One region of the Micromonospora sp. RTBAU3-60 genome, then DNA from elsewhere that is predicted to be linked to it. Evidence: riboswitches for the same ligand, from Rfam matches in the RefSeq annotation. Region 1 holds a riboswitch; each other region holds the start of a gene.
The links. A riboswitch is a leader RNA that binds a small molecule or an ion and turns the genes downstream of it on or off. The one in region 1 is predicted to bind cyclic di-AMP.
Positions count from the first base shown of each region.

Region 2: another riboswitch for cyclic di-AMP. It lies ahead of ACY34I_RS23705 (coiled-coil domain-containing protein); the one in region 1 lies ahead of ACY34I_RS18460 (C39 family peptidase).
Region 3: another riboswitch for cyclic di-AMP. It lies ahead of ACY34I_RS01255 (transglycosylase family protein); the one in region 1 lies ahead of ACY34I_RS18460 (C39 family peptidase).

Region 1 is NZ_JBUEGB010000016.1:151,433-154,631, forward strand. It holds gene ACY34I_RS18450 (CDP-glycerol glycerophosphotransferase family protein) at 1-2, shown strand, start outside; gene ACY34I_RS18455 (alpha/beta fold hydrolase) at 9-767, opposite strand; gene ACY34I_RS18460 (C39 family peptidase) at 871-1,704, opposite strand; cyclic di-AMP (ydaO/yuaA leader) riboswitch at 1,916-2,057, opposite strand; gene ACY34I_RS18465 (hypothetical protein) at 2,348-3,133, opposite strand.
Region 2 is NZ_JBUEGB010000026.1:41,471-44,669, reverse strand. It holds gene ACY34I_RS23710 (hypothetical protein) at 1-35, opposite strand, end outside; gene ACY34I_RS23705 (coiled-coil domain-containing protein) at 144-1,211, opposite strand; cyclic di-AMP (ydaO/yuaA leader) riboswitch at 1,216-1,348, opposite strand; gene ACY34I_RS23700 (cation diffusion facilitator family transporter) at 1,493-2,407, opposite strand; gene ACY34I_RS23695 (HelD family protein) at 2,586-3,199, opposite strand, start outside.
Region 3 is NZ_JBUEGB010000001.1:323,506-326,704, forward strand. It holds gene ACY34I_RS01245 (M4 family metallopeptidase) at 1-279, shown strand, start outside; gene ACY34I_RS01250 (YbaB/EbfC family nucleoid-associated protein) at 380-835, opposite strand; gene ACY34I_RS01255 (transglycosylase family protein) at 986-1,639, opposite strand; cyclic di-AMP (ydaO/yuaA leader) riboswitch at 1,639-1,785, opposite strand; gene ACY34I_RS01260 (glycoside hydrolase family 3 protein) at 1,956-3,199, opposite strand, start outside.

The DNA.
Region 1 (3,199 bases):
GACGGCGGTCAGTGGTACGCGTCGAGGAGGGCGAGCACCGCCTCCGGGTCCTCCAGGTGCGCGTTGTGGCCCAGCCCCGGCAGCGTCGCCACCGGCACGCCCAGCTCCTTGAGCTGCGCGTCGCTCACCATCGGGTCCTGCTCGCCCCGGGCCAGCAGCACCGGCACGTCGGTCGCGGCGAGCAGGGCGGGCAGCTGCGGCTCCCCCACCGCGAACGCGGCCGGGTCCATGGCCAGCCGCCAGCGGCCGTCCTCGCGGCGCAGTCCGGCGTCCACCACCGGGTGGTCCGGGGCGAACAGCCCGGTCAGCCCGGCCACCCGTAGGTAACGGCGGGCCGCCTCGTCCCGGCTGGCGAACCAGGTCACCGGCCGCTCGGCCAGCTCGCGGGCCTTGGCCAGCTCGGCCGGGGACCAGGCGACCTTGATGCCGAGCCCGACCACCCCGTCGATCGGGAGCTGCCGCGCCCGCGCGGCCAGCGCCAGCGCCACCACCCCGCCGAGCGAGTGCCCGAGCACCACCAGCCGGTCCCGGGGGCCGAGCCGCTCGGCGACCGGACCGAGCCCGGCCAGCACCCGCCCCGCGAGGGCCTCGAAGGAGTACGCCGGCAGCGGCGGCGACCAGCCGTGGCCGGCCAGGTCGGGCGCCAGCCAGCGCCCCGCCCAGCGGCGCTCCAGCAGCGGCGCCCAGGGCAGCCACACCTCACCGGTGGCGCCCATGCCGTGCAGCAGCAGCAGCAGCAGATGGCGGGTACCCGTCTCGTCACCCATACGGCGCAGTGTGCCACCGGACGGACACCAGGCGCGAGACCGGACCCGGATACGACGTCGGGCACCGGCTCCAGGAGCCGGTGCCCGACGTGCCGGGGTGGGATCAGGCGGAGTAGCCGCGGGTGCCCGCCCAGTTCGCCAGATCGATGGTGGTGATCCAGTACTCGGGCAGCGCCGGGTTCGCCGAGTCGGCGATCCGCACGGTCCGGCCGTCGTCCTTGTAGCCGATCACGGCGATGTAGTGGCCGCCGGGGAACGAGTGCCAGCCGCCGTCGGTGTCGGTGGCGGAGCCGGCGATGTTGACCACCACGCCACGGCCGTCGGTGATCGCCTTGACCACGTCGGCCTGGAGCTGGTCCATCTGCGCCGGGGTCGCGGCCTGGCCGGGGATCATGTGGGTCCGGTACGGGTTGCCCTTGACCATCTGGTTGAGCCCGCGGGTGGTGTCCTCGGCGGAGTTGGTGCCGTTCACGCCGGCGTTCAGCGGGGCGACCATCGCGTCCTGGGTGGTCTCGACGCCGCTCGCGCTGAGTGCGTTGCGTACCGCGGCGGGGCCGCAGTTCCAGTAGGCGGTCTGCGCCTCGTAGGAGTAGTCGAGGACCTTGGTCGACGGCGGCTTCGGCTTCGCCTTCGCGGTCTTCGTGACGTCCGGGTCCGGCTTGGCCGAGCTGGGCTTCGCCGAGGGCGACGCGCTGGGCGAAGCGGTCGGGGACGGGGCGGCGACCCGGGCTTCGCTCCGGGTGGCGACGTCACCGAGGCGCGGGGCCAGTTGGGCGACGGCGGCGGTGGTCTCCTGCCGGACGGGCGCGTCGTTGGTGCTGGCCAGGGCCGCGCTGGCGCCGCCGGCCAGCACGAGGGCCGCGGCGGAGCCGGCGACGATCTGGTACGGGCGCTCGCTCGCGAGGCGCCGCAGCTGACGCTTCAGGTGGTGCTTCACGTGTTCCTCCACGGGGGGCCGGAGCGGCACACGTCGACCCGACGCGCGGAGGAGCTCACGCGCGTTGCTGGGGCGGGTGGCCGCGGGAAAAGAGCGCCCGGCGGGCCGGGCTGCGGGGGTCGGTTACCGGAACTCGCCGGTCAGGCGAGCGCCGGCACCGTGGCGCCGTGGAGGCGGGGGGAGGATCGGGGGGTGGTTCGCACGAGGTTGGAACTCCTTCCGTGGCCGCCTACCGGGTTAGCTGACGGATTCGGGCGGGAAGTAGGCCCTACCGCGGGCGTCGGCTCGCGGATTCACCCCGGTGTTGCACTGGGTCCCCGGTTCGTGAGATCACGATTGAGCGGGTCGGCACGGCGTCGCCACTTGCGATCGGAAACCGCACCGGACGCGCTGACACTACCGGTGGGTACTCCGCCTGCCAAGCGCCCCCACCTGCGTAAACGTCAACCACCGTTACCGAGACCGGAACAGCTGGTCACTGACGCGACTCAATGGGACGACCGTTTTAGCGGGAACCGTAGGGGCCACTTTCGGACATCCGGGCGCCGATCGCACGGGAATTGCGGGGCTCGATCACCCGGCCTGATCCGGATGACCGTTTTCCCGGTCGCCGTGACCGGGCTCACCCAAATCGGATAACGATTCAGCCGACCCGCGCCGGCCGCCACCGCGCGGCGGGCACCCCGGCGGCGCCGGCCGCCACCGGGGCGAGGGTCTGGGTCACCGCCTCGGCGGGGCGTACCGGGACCGCCTCGGGCCGGACCGCCTCGGCGGCCGCGTACGCCTCCACGGCCAGCACCCGCGCGGCCTCGGCGGCGAGCTCGGCGTCCCGCCAGGCCCGCCGCTCCCGCTCGGCGACCGCCTGCCAGCGGGCCCGCCCGCCGTCGCGTACCGCCCGGGCCAGGACGATCTCCTGCTCGGCCGGGTGTCGGCGCGGATCCCACCCGTTGCGGCCGGCGAGGACGTCGGCGAGTTGCCGGGCGGTCAGGTCGCCCCGCCAGTGCGCCGTCATGGCGGCGTGGTGCAGCCACCGCTCCCGGGCCGCGTACTCGGCCGGCGTCCGGGGCGTCCGCGGCGCGCGTAGCACCGCCGCCCCCGCCAACCGCCGGGCGGCCGCCTCGGCCTCGTCGTACGCCCGCCAGGCCCGGTCGAGCTCGTCGTGCGCGGTCAGCCACTGTTCGCGCCACCGGCGGGCGGTCTGCGCGGCCCCGGCGGCGGCCACCGCCACCTCCTCGGCGTAGCGGCGTAGGTCGGCGCGGCGGGCCGCCTCCTCGGCGGCCGGGTCGGGGGCGGGATCCGGCGGGGTGTTCGGCTCGGGCCGGGCGACCAGGGCGGCGAGCACGGCCATGGCGAGCACGAGCAGGGCCGACCAGATGGCGGCGGCTGCGGGAATCTCGGTCAGGAAGTGGTGGAGAACGGTCTGCTTCAAGGTCGGCACCTTACGGAACGACGTGGTGGAGAGGTCCGCACGGCCGGCGGGGCGGGGCGCGACCGG
Region 2 (3,199 bases), on a different contig from region 1:
AGGGCCTTGCGCGTGGTGGGCGAGAGTCGGCTCATGCCCTCGATGCTCGACCGTCGCCGCCCCGGCGTCGTGGGGCGCACGGCGACATCCGGCGTACGTCGGTGGGCGTACGGTGGCCCGCCGGGCGGCGGGCCACCGCGCGCTCAGTACACCGACAGGTGCACGTGGTTGGTGTGGTCGCTGGACGGGTCGCCGTTGCCCCCGCTGTACGCCTTCCACCCGCTGCTGGGCAGCCAGATCTGCTTGTACCAGATCACGTAGAGCACGGCGAGCGCATCGGCGTTGCGGATGAAGTACGCCGCCAGGTTGTTGCCGTACGTCTTGTCGCCGCCGGTGGCCACCCCGCCGAAACCGTCCTTCTGGGCGGCGAAGTCGCACGCCCGGCCCTTCGGGTGCTCACCCGAACCGCTGGGGCGGTAGCAGGAGACGTACCGGGTGAACCCGGCCGCCTTGGCCTGCTGGAGGGCGTGCAGCGTACGCGGGGTGATGCAGCCGTCGGCCGGCGTCGGGTCGCTGACGCTGCACGACTCCGGCGGCCAGGAGCCGTCGGCGTTGCGCGGCGCGGGGGTGGCGTTCGCCCGGGACGTGCCCTGCACGCTGCCGCCGGCGGTGCCGGTGGCCCGGTTGTTCGCCACCTTCAGCGCGCGTTCCGCCTGGTCCTTGCGCTTGGCCATCACCGCGACCTGCTTGCGCTGTTCCTGGATCTCGCGGTTGAGCGCGGCCTGGGTGCGGGTGGCCTGGTCCCGGGTGTCGATCAGGTCACGCAGCGCGCGGTCCTCGTGCGCGGCGACCTGCTGCAGGGTGAGCGCCCGGTCCATGAAGCCCTCGGGGTTGCTGCTGCCGAGCAGCGCCGCGGCGGTGCCGAGCCGTCCGGTGCGGTACGCCAACCCGGCGATCTCGCCCACCTTGGCGTCGCGTACGCCCAGCTCCGCGTTGATCGTCTTGAGTTGGGCGGTGAGCTGCTGCTGCCGGCCCACCGACCGGTTCAACGCCGCCCGCGCCTCCAGCCAGCCCTTGCTGGCCGCGTCGAGTTGGGCGCGCAGCGCCGGCGTGCCGCCCTCGTCGTCGCCGGGCGCGGCGGCGAGCAGGCCGGTCGGGGGAGCCGCCGAGGCGGGGGAGACCGGCGCGGTCGCGACGCCGAGGGCGAGCGCCGCGACGAGCAGGGCCGCCAACCGGGCGGCCGTCCGTCGTACAGGTGCCACTGCTGGCATTCACATGTCCTTCCGTCAACCGCCGACCGGGTTAGCTGACGGGTTCGGGACGGAAGATCCCTACCGCTGACGCGGATGCACCCCAGGTACGTGGTTCCCCGGCTCGCCGTGCTGCGGCGATTAGGCGACGGCCACCGCGGGCGCCGCAGGGGCGCCGCCCGGCGGAGGCCGCGACCGAGCCTACCGGCGCTGCCTCGACCCGTCCCCGGTGGCGGTGATCGAAAATCGGGCATAAGCTGGCATTAGTGGCAACAGCCACTTGAATTTAAGGTTGTCCTCAATTACCACTCAACGGTGCCGCAGGCGCCGGGTGACGCCCCGGGTTCGATCTGCAACGTGGCGTGATCGATCCGGAAGTCCTCGTGCAGCGCGGCCCGCGCGGCGGCGAGCACCTCGCCCACCTCGGTGCCCGGGGTCGTGGTCAGGTGCGCCGAGGCCACGTCCATGCCGGAGGTGAGTGTCCAGACGTGCAGGTCGTGCACCTCGGCGACGCCGGGCACCGCGGCCAGCCGGTCGTGCACCGCGGTCACCTGCAGGTGCTCCGGGGCGGCCTGCACCAGGATGCGGACCGCGGCCCGACCGAGCCGCCAGGTGCGCGGCAGGATGAACAGCCCGATCGCCACGGCGACCAGCGGGTCCGCCCACCACCACCGGGTGAACGTGATGACCAGGGCGGCGGCGATCACCCCGAGCGAGCCGAGCAGGTCGCCGAGCACCTCCAGGTACGCCCCCTGCAGGTTGATGCTCTCCTGCGCCCCGCTGCGCAGCAGCGCGAACGCGGCCAGGTTGGCGAGCAGGCCGAGCACCGCCACGGCGAGCATCGGTCCGGCGAGGACCTCCGGTGGCTCGCCGAACCGGCGGACGGCCTCGACGAGCACGTACGCGGCGACCGCGCCGAGCAGCACCGCGTTGGCGAGGGCGGCCAGCACCTCCAGCCGGTAGAGCCCGAAGGTGCGCTGCGGGTCGGTGTCGGCGCGCCGGGTGGCGGTGATCGCGGCGAGGGCCATGCCGATGCCGAGGACGTCGGTGAACATGTGCCCGGCGTCGGAGAGCAGGGCCAGCGAACCGGTCGCGAAGGCGGTCACCGCCTCGACCAGCATCAGAGCGCTGAGCAGCGCGAAAGCGGCCCAGAGCCGGCCGCGGTGGCGGTGCGCGGCGTTGGCCACCGTGCCGCTGTGGTCATGACCTGCGCCCACGCCCACACCCTTTCGTCCCGCACCCCGGCCAGGCCCAATCTATGCTCACATCGCTATATATGCAAGTGATCTGGTGGCGCGGCGCCACTACGACGCCTTCAGCTCGGCGCGTCTTTCGCCGCGCGCCGACCTGAAGCCGTCGCTGAAGCCGTTGCTGCAGCCGACGCTGGGGCCGTTGTCAGCCGACCGGGTCGAGGGTGGTGAGGCGCTGGGTGGCCCGGGAGAGCGCCACGTAGAGCGTCCGGACGCCGGACCCCGGATCGGCCCGGATCTCGCTCGGCGCCACCAGCACCACGCCGTCGTACTCCATGCCCTTGGCCTGGAGGCTGGTCACCACCTGGAGTCGGCCGCCGCCGAGTTCGCCCAGCCAGCCGGCCACCTCGTCCCGGCGCGGCACCGGCGTGATCACGCCGACCGTCCCCTCCACCTCGGCCAGCAGCGTGCGGGCCGCCGTCACGGTGGCCGGGGCCAGCTCGGCCGGCGGCACCGTCAGCTCGACCGGTTCGACGCCGGTGGTACGGACCGCGGTGGGCAGCGCCAGGTCCGGGTAGAGCCGACGGATCTCCGCCGCCGCCACCGCGAAGATCTCCGCCGAGTTGCGGTAGTTGGTGGTGAGTTCGTAGCGGTGCCGGCGCCGCCGCCCCAGCGCCTGGTCCCGGGCCCGGGTCAGCTCCTCCGGGTCGCCGGTCCAGGCGGTCTGCGCCGGGTCGCCCACCACGGTCCAGGAGGCCAGCCGGCCCCGCCGGCCGATCATCCGCCACTGCATCGGGGAGACGTCCTGCGACTCGTCGA
Region 3 (3,199 bases), on a different contig from region 1:
ACGATCCCGTCCGGTTGCCGGGCGACCCTCACCTTCTGGCTGCACATCGACAGCGCGGAGTCGACGACCACCACCGCCTACGACAAGCTGACCGTGAAGGCGGGCAGCACCACCCTGGCCACCTACTCCAACCTCAACAAGGCCGCCGGCTACGTCCAGAAGTCCTTCGACGTCTCGTCGCTGGCCGGGACCACCGCCACCATCTCGTTCACCGGTGTGGAGGACGTCTCCCTGCAGACCTCCTTCGTCATCGACGACACCGCGGTCAACCTCTCCTGAGCACAACCGGAGCGGCCGGCCGTCGTCCTCCCGACGGCTGGCCGCTCCGTGGCTGCTCCATGCCGGGATTGTGCCGTCCGGGTCCGACGGCGGGCGGCGCTCAGCCCGGGCGACCCGCCCGGGCGTCACCGCCGCGGTTGAGCCGGGCCAGCACGTCGTCCACCGCCCGGCTGAACAGCTCCACCTGTCGCACCGGCTGCTCCTCGAGCCCGCCGAGCCGCGCGGCCAGAGCGTCGACGTCGGCCTGGGCCGAGGCGCTGACCTGGGCGTCGAGCTCGGCGAGGGCGGCGTTGACGGCCACCACGACGTGCCCGCAGACCGCCGCCAACCCCTCCCCGGCCAGTGCCGGGTCCACCGTGACGGACTCCAGCCGGCCGCCCTGGACGACCCGGGCCCGGACCCGGCCGTCGGCCGCCGTACCCTCGGCGCGGAGCAGCTCGCCCGGGTCGCCGTCGGGGTGCTCGGCCGCCCGCGAGCGCATGGCCGACAGCGCCTGCTGCGTCCTGGTGAGCAGCTCGTCGAGGCTCGCCGCCGCGGAGAACGAGTCGTTGGTCATATCCGCGCCTTCTTCACGTCTTTCCGGAGCACCGCGACGATAGCAACCGCCCCGACCCGGGCACCGCGAGCACCCAGAGCCCGGAACCCGGAGGGAGCGGCCATCCGGGCGGGACGGCCACTCCTTCCGGGTATCAGCGCGGAACGCGGGTCAGCGCAGGCGTAGCTGCTGGCCCGGGAAGATCAGACCCGGGTTGTCGCCGACCACGCGCTTGTTGCGCTCGTAGAGCGCCTGCCAGCCGCCGGCGAGGTGCTTCGCCTCCGTGATCAGCGACAGCGAGTCACCCGGCTGGACGGTGTAGGTCGCGCCGCCCGACGCCGGCGCGGTACGCCGGTGGCTGCGGGTGGCCGGCTGGTCGCTGCGGGACGGCCCCTTCTTCGTCACCTTCTTGTGCGGCTTCGGGGAGCCGGCGTCCTTGGTGGAGTAGTGCCTGGTGGAGCCGCCCTTCTTGCCGCAGACCGGCCAGGCGCCGATGCCCTGTCCGTCGAGGACCTTCTCGGCGACGGCGATCTGCTCGCTGCGGCTGGCCAGGTCGGCGCGGCTGGCGTACTTCTGGCCGCCGTAGCCGTTCCAGGTGCTCTTCGAGAACTGGAGGCCGCCGTAGTAACCGTTGCCGGTGTTGATGTGCCAGTTGCCGCCGGACTCGCACTGGGCGATGGCGTCCCAGTTCACGCTGGACGCGCTGGCCGGCGCGGCCGGCCCGAGGATGGCGGCGGCGCCGGTGGCGGCACCGACGACGAGCGCCCCGACGGCGACGCGACGCTGCGTGGCCCGCCGGTGGCGTGCGACGTATTCAGTTGCCATGTTGGTTTCCTCCACGCCGACGAGGTGAGCTGTCGGGTTCGGGCCGAGGAGCCCGGCCGCCGGAAGGGCGGCTTCACCCCGAGGTGTCGAGCACCGAGGAACATGTGGGTCCCCCGCTCCCGCCTGAGGTCCAGTGACCGACGGGCCGGCGGCGGGATTAGGCGTTGCCGGCCCGTGGTGTCCGCGATCGCGAACGCAGTCGACGTTAGGGACGGATTCGGACGATCGCCCACTTCTTGTGAAGTTCTTCACCCAGCCGGGCGAAGGCCGCACCGTACGAGTTGCGCGACGTCCACAGGTGCCTTACAAGCGGCCGTCAGTAGGTCAGGCCGAAGCCCTGCGGGAAAAGCGGAACCTGCCCGTCACCGGCGTTGATGGGCTGCTGGTCAACGGAGTTCATCCAGGTCATCGGCAGTTTTCCGGTCGGCGCGTACCCGCCGAAGAGGACGTCGGCGACGCCGGCGCCCTCGGTGCCGGGCAGCCAGGAGGCGAGCAGCGCGGCCCAGTTCGGCAGCTCGCCGGCGACGTCCAGCGGCCGGCCGGAGACCAGCACCACGATCACGGGTACGCTGGCGTTGCGCAGGGTCGCGATGGTGCGCAGGTCGTCCCGGTCCAGGCTCATGGCACCGGTCCGGTCGCCCTGGCCCTCGGCGTACGGTGTCTCGCCGACCACGGCGATCGCGGCGCGGTAGCTGCTGTTGATGCCGGTGCCGCGCTGGTTGTAGGTGACCGTCGTGGTCGGACCGACGGCGGCGCGGATGCCCTGGAGGATGCTGGTGCCGGGGGTGATGTTGCCCGACGAGCCCTGCCAGGAGATGGTCCAGCCACCGCTCTGGTTGCCGATGTTGTCGGCGTTCTTGCCGGCCACGAAGATCTTGTTGTTGTCCCGGGCCAGCGGCAGGATCCCGGCGGAGTTCTTCAGCAGCACCTGGGACTCGCGGACGGCCTGCCGGGCGAGCGCCCGGTGCGCCGCGCTGCCGACCGTCGGGGTCCAACTCCGATCCGTGTACGGCCGCTCGAAGAGGCCCAGCTCGAACTTCTTGGTGAGGATCCGCCGGTTGGCGTCGTCGATCCGGCTCATCGGCACGTGCCCGTTCTGCACCTCGGCGCGGAGGGTGCTGATGAACGTCTTCCAGGCGGTCGGGACCATGACCATGTCGATGCCGGCGTTGATCGCCGTGGTGACCTCGGCGGCGGTGAAGCCGGCGCTGCCGTCGATCTGGTCGATGCCGTTCCAGTCGGAGACGACGAAGCCGGAGAAGCCCAGCTCTCCCTTGAGGACAGTGGTGATCAGGTACTGGTTGCCGTGCAGCTTCACGCCGTTCCAACTGCTGTAGGAGATCATCACCGCGCCGACGCCACGCTGCACCGCCGCCTGGAACGGGGGCAGGTGGACGGCCCGTAGTTCGGCCTCGCTGAGCTGGGTGTTCCCCTGGTCGTCGCCGCCGGTGGTGCCGCCGTCGCCGACATAGTGCTTGGCGGTGGCGAGCACCGAGGTGGGCCCGCCGAGGGTGTCACCCTGCAGGCCGGTGACCAGGGTGGACATGCTCGACGGCAGGT